2 regions of the Streptomyces thermoviolaceus genome follow, and region 1 is predicted to be linked to the other one. Evidence: riboswitches for the same ligand, from Rfam matches in the RefSeq annotation. Region 1 holds a riboswitch; the other holds the start of a gene.
What was found. Region 1 has a riboswitch for cyclic di-AMP ahead of OG899_RS16075 (transglycosylase family protein). Riboswitches for the same ligand answer to the same signal wherever they lie in the genome.

Region 1 (4,202 bases):
GTCCCGGTCCTTGACGGCCATCTGGCTTCCGCCTCCCCTTGCCTGCTGCCGGCGTCCTTCATACACGCGTACGTCCCCGGACACGGTACGGGACCGGGTACGGGGACGTACGCACGACGGGCGAAGCACGGCCCGCGCGGCGCCGGCCGGGCGGCGCCGGCCGGGCGGCGTCAGGCCGTGCTCGCGGTGCGGTGCGGGGTGCGGTTCAGCCCTTGAAGCGCGGGAAGGCGCTGCGGCCCGCGTACACCGCGGCGTCGTCGAGGATCTCCTCGATGCGCAGCAGCTGGTTGTACTTGGCGACGCGCTCGGAGCGGGCCGGGGCGCCGGTCTTGATCTGACCGCAGTTGGTGGCGACGGCCAGGTCGGCGATGGTGACGTCCTCGGTCTCGCCGGAGCGGTGGGACATCATGCACTTGTAGCCGTTGCGCTGGGCCAGCTCGACGGCGTCGAGGGTCTCGGTCAGCGAACCGATCTGGTTGACCTTGACCAGCAGGGCGTTGCCGGCGCCCTCCTCGATGCCCTTCTGCAGGCGCTCGGGGTTGGTGACGAACAGGTCGTCACCGACGAGCTGGACCTTGTCGCCGAGCTGGGCGGTGATGGCCTTCCAGCCCTCCCAGTCCTCCTCGCTCAGCGGGTCCTCGATGGAGACCAGCGGGTAGGCCTCGACCAGCTCGGCGTAGTACGCCGTCATCTCCTCGGCGGTGCGCTCCTTGCCCTCGAAGACGTAGCGGCCGTCCTTGTAGAACTCGGTGGCGGCCACGTCCAGGGCCAGGGCGATCTGCTCGCCGGGGGTGTAGCCGGCCTCCTTGATGGCCTCCAGGATGAGGTCCAGGGCGGCCCGGTTGGACTCCAGGTTCGGGGCGAAGCCGCCCTCGTCGCCCAGGCCGGTGGACAGGCCCTTGGACTTCAGCACCTTCTTCAGCGTGTGGTAGACCTCGGCGCCCCAGCGCAGGGCCTCGGAGAAGGACTCGGCACCGATCGGCGCGATCATGAACTCCTGGATGTCCACGTTGGAGTCCGCGTGCGCGCCGCCGTTGAGGATGTTCATCATCGGCACCGGCAGCAGGTGCGCGTTCGGGCCGCCCAGGTAGCGGAAGAGCGGCAGGTCGGAGGCCTCGGCGGCGGCGTGGGCGACGGCCAGGGAGACACCGAGGATGGCGTTGGCGCCCAGCGAGCCCTTGTTGTCGGTGGCGTCCAGGTCGAACATGGCCTGGTCGATCAGGCGCTGCTCGGTGGCGTCGTAGCCGACCAGCTCGGGGCCGATCTGCTCGATCACGGCGAGGACGGCCTTCTCCACGCCCTTGCCCTGGTAGCGGCCCGGGTCACCGTCGCGCAGCTCGATGGCCTCGAAGGCGCCGGTGGAGGCGCCGGACGGAACGGCGGCACGCCCCGTGCTGCCGTCGTCGAGGCCGACCTCGACCTCGACCGTGGGGTTGCCTCGGGAGTCCAGGATTTCCCGGGCTACGACGACGTCGATGGACGGCACGAGCATCTCCTTCGTGGATGTGACGCTGGAAGTGCGGGGCTGGTGAGCCTTGCGACTAGAGCCTAACCGTCCAGGGGTGCGGGTCGGCCGACCGACCGTCCCTCGGACAGAGTGACAGTACACATTGTTCCGCTTCGGAACAAAGGGTCGGGCGTCGACGGGTACGAAGGATCGCCGGGTCCGGGAGAGCACCGATCCCGGGGATCGCCGGCCCTGTGCGCCGGCGCTCGCCTCCCTCCCGGCCTTCCTCCCGTCCTTCCTCGCCCCGCACGACCCCGCCCCGGCGCGTACGGGGGAACACGCGCCGGGGCGGGGAGCCGCGGGGACGGGGGCGGGGCCGCTGCCTACTTCAGGTGCAGCTGCTGCCCCGGGTAGATGAGGTCGGCGTCCTCGACGATGTCACGGTTCAGCTCGAACAGCTTCTGCCAGCCGCCGCTGACGTGGTGGGCGACGGCGATGGAGCTGAGAGTGTCGCCGGGGACCACCGTGTACTCGCCGTCGCCCTTGGCCACATGCCGGCCGCTCGGGGTGGTGACGGTCTTCTCCGGAGCGGTGCGGGTGGCCGAACGGTCGGCGTGCTGCTGCTCGGTGGACCGGGTCGTGGTGGTGCTCTTCTGGGAGCTGCCGGAGCCGCTGGTGCCGCCGGCCGGGGAGGACGGCGCGGTGGAGCCGGTGTAGGCGGCGTTCGACAGGCCCTTGCCGCACACCGGCCAGGCACCCTTGCCCTGACCCGCGAGGACCTTTTCGGCGACGGCTATCTGCTGGGCCTTGGTGGCCAGGTCGGCGCGCGGGGCGTAGGCCGTGCCGCCGTAGGCGGCCCAGGTGGACTGGGCGAACTGCAGGCCGCCGTAGTAGCCGTTGCCGGTGTTGATGGACCAGTTGCCGCCGGACTCGCACTGGGCGACGGCGTCCCACTCGGAGGCGGTGGCGGCGGAGGCGTTGCCCGCCGCCAGCAGCGGGCCGGCGACGGCCGCGCCGGCGACGCCGGCGAGCGCGACGGCACGGGTGGCCTTGGACGGACGACGGTGCTTGCCCTTGCCGGAAAACAGCATGGAAGGATCCCCTCACCGACGCCTGCGAGGTGAGCTGTCGGGTTCGGGCCGGTCGAGTTGCCCGGCCGTGCCCGGAAGAAGGCACGGCTTCACCCCCAGCCGCTCCGTCGACGACACGGTGCGGCACTTACCTTGGGTCCCCCGCTCCTGCCTGCGGCGCGCGATGCGACGACTGTTCCCGGGCGGCCGCCGGCAGGATTCGGCGTGCGGCAGCCGGGAGCCCGCGGTGGCGAGCGGACATGACCGTAGACAGCCGGTGGGCGGAATTTCAAAGACGATCCAGGCCTTTGAGACTCATCCCACACTTTCGCCGAACGCGGCAATCGGTGCGAAACACCCCATCAACTAGTGCCCGACGTGAGCGTTCTGACCCGGTACATCCAGCTGCTGACCGGCGACGATGTAGTCCGGGTCGGCGCCGACGGTGCTCTTGTTCGCGGCGTACAGCGCCTGCCACCCGCCGTGGACGTCGAAGGAGTCGGCGATGGACGACAGGGAGTCGCCAGAACGGACCGTGTACGTGCCGCCGGTGACACCGCGGGAGGCATGCCGCCCCGTCGCGGCTTCCCGGGCGCGGGCGTCGCTCTCGTCCGCGCTCGGGCCGCGGTGTCGGCCGGAGCCCAGTGCGCCGGTGTCCACCAGGGCGGAGGCGCCGACGACTTGACCGGAGCCGTCCCACTCGTCCCGGTCGGGAGCGGTAGGTGTCGCAGAGGGAGCACCGGGCACGGTTGCTCCGTTTCCTGCCGATGTGCCGGGTGTGGCCGGGTTGCCCGTCTCGCCGGGGGAGGGCGTGGCGGAGTCCGAACCGGCGCGCCCCGGGGACGTATCGGTGGAGGTGTGCTCCGAAGGGGAGGAAGCGGGCGGAGCGGACGGGGAGTCCGGGTCCTGAGTCGAGGAGTTCGACGGGCCGGGGTCGCTCACGCCCGGGTCGTCCGTCCCGGCGGACGGCGTCGCCGCGTCGGAGGAGTCGGCGGAAGAGGACTCTCCGTCGCGGTCGCCGGAGTGCGAGGAGCGGGATCCGGCGGCAAGGTCCGTGTCACCGGAGGTGCTGCCGCCCACACCGGTGTCCACCTTCGCCGCACCCGAGCCCCGGGTCAGCCCGGCCAGCAGCGCACAGGTGCGCCAGGCGCCGGGACCGCGGTGGGCGAGGATCTTCTCGGCCACGGCGATCTGCTGGGACCGGCTGGCCTGGTCGGGGCTGGGGGCGTAGGCGAGTCCGCCGTACTGCTCCCAGTCGTCCTGGGACAGCTGGAGGCCGCCGAAGTAGCCGTTGCCGGTGTCGGCGCTCCAGGAGCCGCCGCTCTCGCACTCCGCCACCCTGTCCCAGGTGGTGCCGTCGGCGGCGTTCGCGGCGGAGGCCCCGATCAGCGGGAGCGCGATGGCGGATCCGGTGACGCCGGCGGTGACGAGCAGGGCGGGAGCCTGCCGGGGGCGTCGGTGACGACCGTTCCCGGAGAGCATGCAGCAACCTTTCACCCGACAACAGGGAACGCGCGGCGGGATGTGCTCGGCGCCACGCCGATGCGTGAACGTAAGCCATCCGAACGCTCATCACAAGTTCATGCCGCAGAGATCACATGAACATCACATAGTTGAGGCTCCGTCACATTCCGCAGTGTCAGCCCGCCCGCGGCCCGGCCTCATGCACGGGCGGTGAAGCGGAC
Region 2 (4,202 bases), 1.7 Mb from region 1:
CGACCTGCTGGACAGGCGGCCCGGCGGCGAGCTGATTCGTGGTGCGCGCCGCGGGTCGCGGTGCTCGGCGCGGGGACCGTCGGCTGTGCGTGCGCCCGCGCACCGGTGCCACAGCGTGATGGCCGTCGCCGTCGTGGTGCTGCGCCGGCCGGACACGCCCCGACCTGCCCCGCGCCTTCCGCACCCCGCTGGTGCCCCTGGTCCCGGCCGTCGGCTTCGCCTTCTCGGTCGGGCTGATCGCCCACCGGGGCCGGGTGACCTGGCCGCGTCGCGCCGTGTGGATGGTGGCCGGCCCCGGTGGTCTACGGCCTGTTCTGCCATCCCGGTCCGGTGGTCTACGGCCCGTTCCGCCATCGCGGTCCGGGGAGCGCCGCCGCGGCACCGGGGCGGCCCTGCCCACCGCCTTGGCGGCACCGGCCCGGCGCCTCCGACCGGGCCACCGCCCCAGGGTCTACGACTGGCCCGCGGGCTCGTGCGCCGCGCGCCGGGCGAGGGCGCGTCGCAGCGCCTCCAGCTCGGTGTCGGGCAGGGCGCCTCCCTGGGCGAACTTCAGCACATGCTCGGCGACGGTGCGCACCTTGGTGTTGGTCCGCTGGGAGACCTCCCGCAGGACCAGCCAGGCGTCGTCGGGAGGCATCCGCCCGAAGGCCACCACCGCGCCGATGGCCTGGTCGATCACGGCGTGCGAGGTGAGCGCGTGCTGGAGCTGGTCGATCTCCTCGTGCAGCCGCTCGTGCTCCAGCACCAGGTCGGTGACGGACAGCGGCTGGAGGGGATGCCGCCGGGACATCGCGAAGAACGCCATGGAGTTCCCCTGGGTCGTCGAGCGGCCGAGTTCCATCTCCAGCTTGCGTCAGGAGCACCCGGCGCACGACCGGAGGCCGGACGAGCGAAGCCCTCCCCCGTTCGACGGGCACGTTCTTGCACGTTCTGCATGTTCTGGACACGCGTCGCGCCGGGCGGTGGTGTCCCGGCGGACGCACACCTCCCGGAACACCGTGCCATCCCTCCGCACACCACCACGTCCCCTCACACCACGCCCGTGTGTGCACCACCCCTGCGTGACCCCTGCACCACCCGCGTGATCCACCCCGCTGGCGCCGTCCGCAGGCACGGACAGGCGGGCGCACGAGGCCCTCGCGCTACGCGGCTCAGGGCACAAAACCCCGGATCGGACCAACCGGGATACGGCCTTTTGAGGGAGGCACGCCCCGGCGGAGCGTCGTGTTCCGGTTGCGCACCGGGACCCCGCGATCGCCGGTACGGGCCGCTTCGGCGCTGGTCGCAGGGGCGTGCACACCACCGCAGGACGAGTTGACGCAGCCGATTTCACCCGAACGGGCTAATGGCGAGAAACGACACCACACAGCGGCACTGTTGGGATTTTCAGACCCCCGTAGGCCAAGATCCGTGTCTGACGACAAGCCCCCGCCACCGGTGGCGGGGCGGTCCGGGCGGACGCCGAGTCCTGCCGCCGCCCGGGCGACCGGTCGACGCAGTGGATCGGCAGGAGTGGAGGACCCGAGCACGACGGGTCGCCGGAACGGTCACGCCATGACCGGGCCGGGCGGACCCTTGGGGTGAAGCCGCACACCGCGGCCGGGCTACTTCGCCAGCCCGAATCCGACAGGTCATCCTTCACAGGCGGCTGACGAAGGGTTGCGCATGACTGCGCTCAATCGTGTCCCGTCTTTTGTAGCCCGTGCAGGTACGGCCTCGGCCCTCACCCTCGCCGCCGTGGGCAGCTCGATCGCGATCCCCGGAGCGGCAACCGAGGCCTCGGCAGCGACTCTGGCGACGAAGGCCCTGAAGATCGCGGCGTCCAAGAAGGGCTCCCCCTATCAGTGGGGAGCGACGGGCCCGCGGAGATTCGACTGCTCCGGGCTCACGCTGTACTCCTTCAAGAAGGCCGGCAAGAAGCTGCCCCGCACCGCCGCACAGCAGTACAACAAGACCCGCCACATCTCCGCGCGCAGCCGCCGCGCCGGCGACCTGGTGTTCTTCCACCGGGGCTCGTACGTCTACCACGTCGGCATCTACGCGGGCCACGGCAAGATCTGGCACGCGCCGCGCACCGGAGCCGTGGTGCGGCTGGAGAAGATCTGGACCAAGAACGTCTGGTACGGCAGGGTCAGGTGACCGGGCCGGGTGCCCGTCAGAACACCCCGCGCGCATTCCGTCCCGCGGGCCGCCCGGCGTCCGCCCGGGCCGTGCCCGCGGGGCGGTCGGGCAGGGACCAGGGGAGTTCGACACCGACCGTCTTGCCGCCCTCCCGGAGGGGCCGCACGGTCATACGGCCGCCGCGCTCGGCGGTCAGCCACCGGATGATCACCAGCCCCCGGCCGTTGTCCTGCTGGACAGCGGCCGGCAGTCGTCTGGGCAGGCGCGGATGGCTGTCGGTGACGCCGATGCGCAGCCGTTCGTCGCGGTCGAGGGCGAGGTCCACCGTGAAGGTGGGGGACTGTCCGAGGGTGTGCTGGACGGCGTTGGTGGCGAGTTCGGAGACGATGATCCGCACGGTGTCGGCGATGTCCGAGTCCGGCGGCAGACCCCACTCCGCGAGAATGCCCACCGCATATGCGCGCGCGGCGGACACCGAGGCGGGTTCGCTCGGCAGAGTGACGGATGCTTCCAAATGGTCTGCCATGCGACGTCGTCCCTTTCCCACGGGGCCGCGTTCCGGAAAAAAGCGGAGGTGCGCGTGCGGTCCCGGACCGGTGCTTGCCCGTCAGACTGCCATCACCACGACGGTCACGGGTGGCGATCCACCAAGATATGCATATATCTGTCGCTCGATGCGGTGAACTCTGCTACGGAAGAACGTATTTGACACCGGCCTGTGCAGCGGGCCGTTGCCGCCGTCCCGATCCACGGCGGACCTTTCGAGAAGACGAGGAGTTGCGATGCATCACGGTCCTGAGGTGCGCCGGCGCAAGTTGGGCGCGGAACTGCGTGCCTTGCGCACGGCGGCGGGACTCACCAGCGGCGAGGCGGCCCGCAGAGCGGGCTGGCACCAGTCCAAGGTGAGCCGGATCGAGACCGGCACCAGCGGGGTGAAACCGGCCGACGTCCGGTTACTGCTCGACGCATACGAGGTCGAGGACGGTCAACTGCGCGAACTGCTGCTGGCGTTGGCTGGCTCGGGCGACGCCGAGGACCGTCCCTGGTGGCACGCCTACCGCGGGGTGCTGCCGCCGACCTACCGGGACTTCATCAGCCTGGAGTCCCAGGCCACCGGCATGCGCACCCTGGAGACCTCGGTCGTCCCCGGACTGCTGCAGACCCCCGAGTACGCCCGTGCGGTGACCCGGGCGGCTGTGGACGGGGTCGACGAGCAGCGGCTGGACACCCTGGTCGAGGTGCGGCTGACCCGGCAGGGCGTGCTGCGGGGCGACCCTCCGCTGCGGCTGAACGCAGTACTGGACGAGGCGGTGCTGCGCCGTCAGGTCGGCGGTCCTGAGGTGATGGCACGCCAGCTGGACCGCCTGATGGAGGCGGCCCGGCTCCCCCAGGTGACACTTCAGGTACTGCCCTTTTCCGCGGGTGCTCATATCGGCGTCACAGGCCCTTTCGTAATCTTCTCCTTTTCGAACACATCTGATCTCGACGTGGTAGTTCTCGACCATTTGACGAGTAGCCTCCATCTGGAACGGAAAGAAGACCTGCAGGCCTACTCGGAGGCCTTCGACACCCTTCGGCTCCACGCGATGCCGGCCGAGGACTCGTTGGAATACATCGCCGAGATACGCCAGGACTGGTGACACGGCGAGCGACCGCGTAAGGAGGCACCATGTCTGCTCTGCCGCGGAACGTACGCTCCAGCAAGGACCTGCACGGCGTGCGGTGGCTGCGCAGCAGCTACAGCACGGGCGCCAACAACTGCGTCGAGACGGCCCGGCCGGCCTCGGGGCCCTGCGCCGGGCTGCTCGCCGTACGCGACTCGAAGGACCCCGCCGGGCCCGCGCTGCTGTTCTCCCCCGCCAGCTGGACCCGGTTCACCGCCGCGGTGCACCGCATGTGACCTGCGGCCTGTCGTTCGGATCGTCCCGACGTCGTTCGACAGGCACCGCACCTCGCGGCCGGGCTGATCCGAACGAGAGGGCCAGGGAGCCCCCGGCCACGTCCGGTACCGCACGGCCGTGCCGTGCGGGCTCATGGCCGCGTGTCGCCGATCACCCGGACCGCGTGGTCGATCTGCGCCG

Region 2: linked by a shared signal. The riboswitch ahead of OG899_RS23330 (C40 family peptidase) and the one ahead of OG899_RS16075 (transglycosylase family protein) in region 1 are both predicted to bind cyclic di-AMP.

What each region holds. Positions count from the first base shown of each region.
Region 1 covers NZ_CP109280.1:3,655,985-3,660,186, reverse strand. Annotated here, with positions in the region: gene OG899_RS16085 (septum formation initiator family protein) at 1-21, opposite strand, end outside; gene eno (phosphopyruvate hydratase) at 206-1,486, opposite strand; gene OG899_RS16075 (transglycosylase family protein) at 1,831-2,538, opposite strand; cyclic di-AMP (ydaO/yuaA leader) riboswitch at 2,543-2,707, opposite strand; gene OG899_RS16070 (transglycosylase family protein) at 2,884-3,999, opposite strand; gene OG899_RS16065 (cytochrome P450) at 4,179-4,202, opposite strand, start outside.
Region 2 covers NZ_CP109280.1:5,342,643-5,346,844, reverse strand. Annotated here, with positions in the region: partial or broken gene OG899_RS23340 (amino acid permease C-terminal domain-containing protein) at 165-281, shown strand; gene OG899_RS23335 (ANTAR domain-containing protein) at 452-841, opposite strand; cyclic di-AMP (ydaO/yuaA leader) riboswitch at 1,541-1,663, shown strand; gene OG899_RS23330 (C40 family peptidase) at 1,666-2,139, shown strand; gene OG899_RS23325 (ATP-binding protein) at 2,156-2,647, opposite strand; gene OG899_RS23320 (helix-turn-helix transcriptional regulator) at 2,904-3,761, shown strand; gene OG899_RS23315 (DUF397 domain-containing protein) at 3,791-4,021, shown strand; gene OG899_RS23310 (8-amino-7-oxononanoate synthase) at 4,153-4,202, opposite strand, start outside.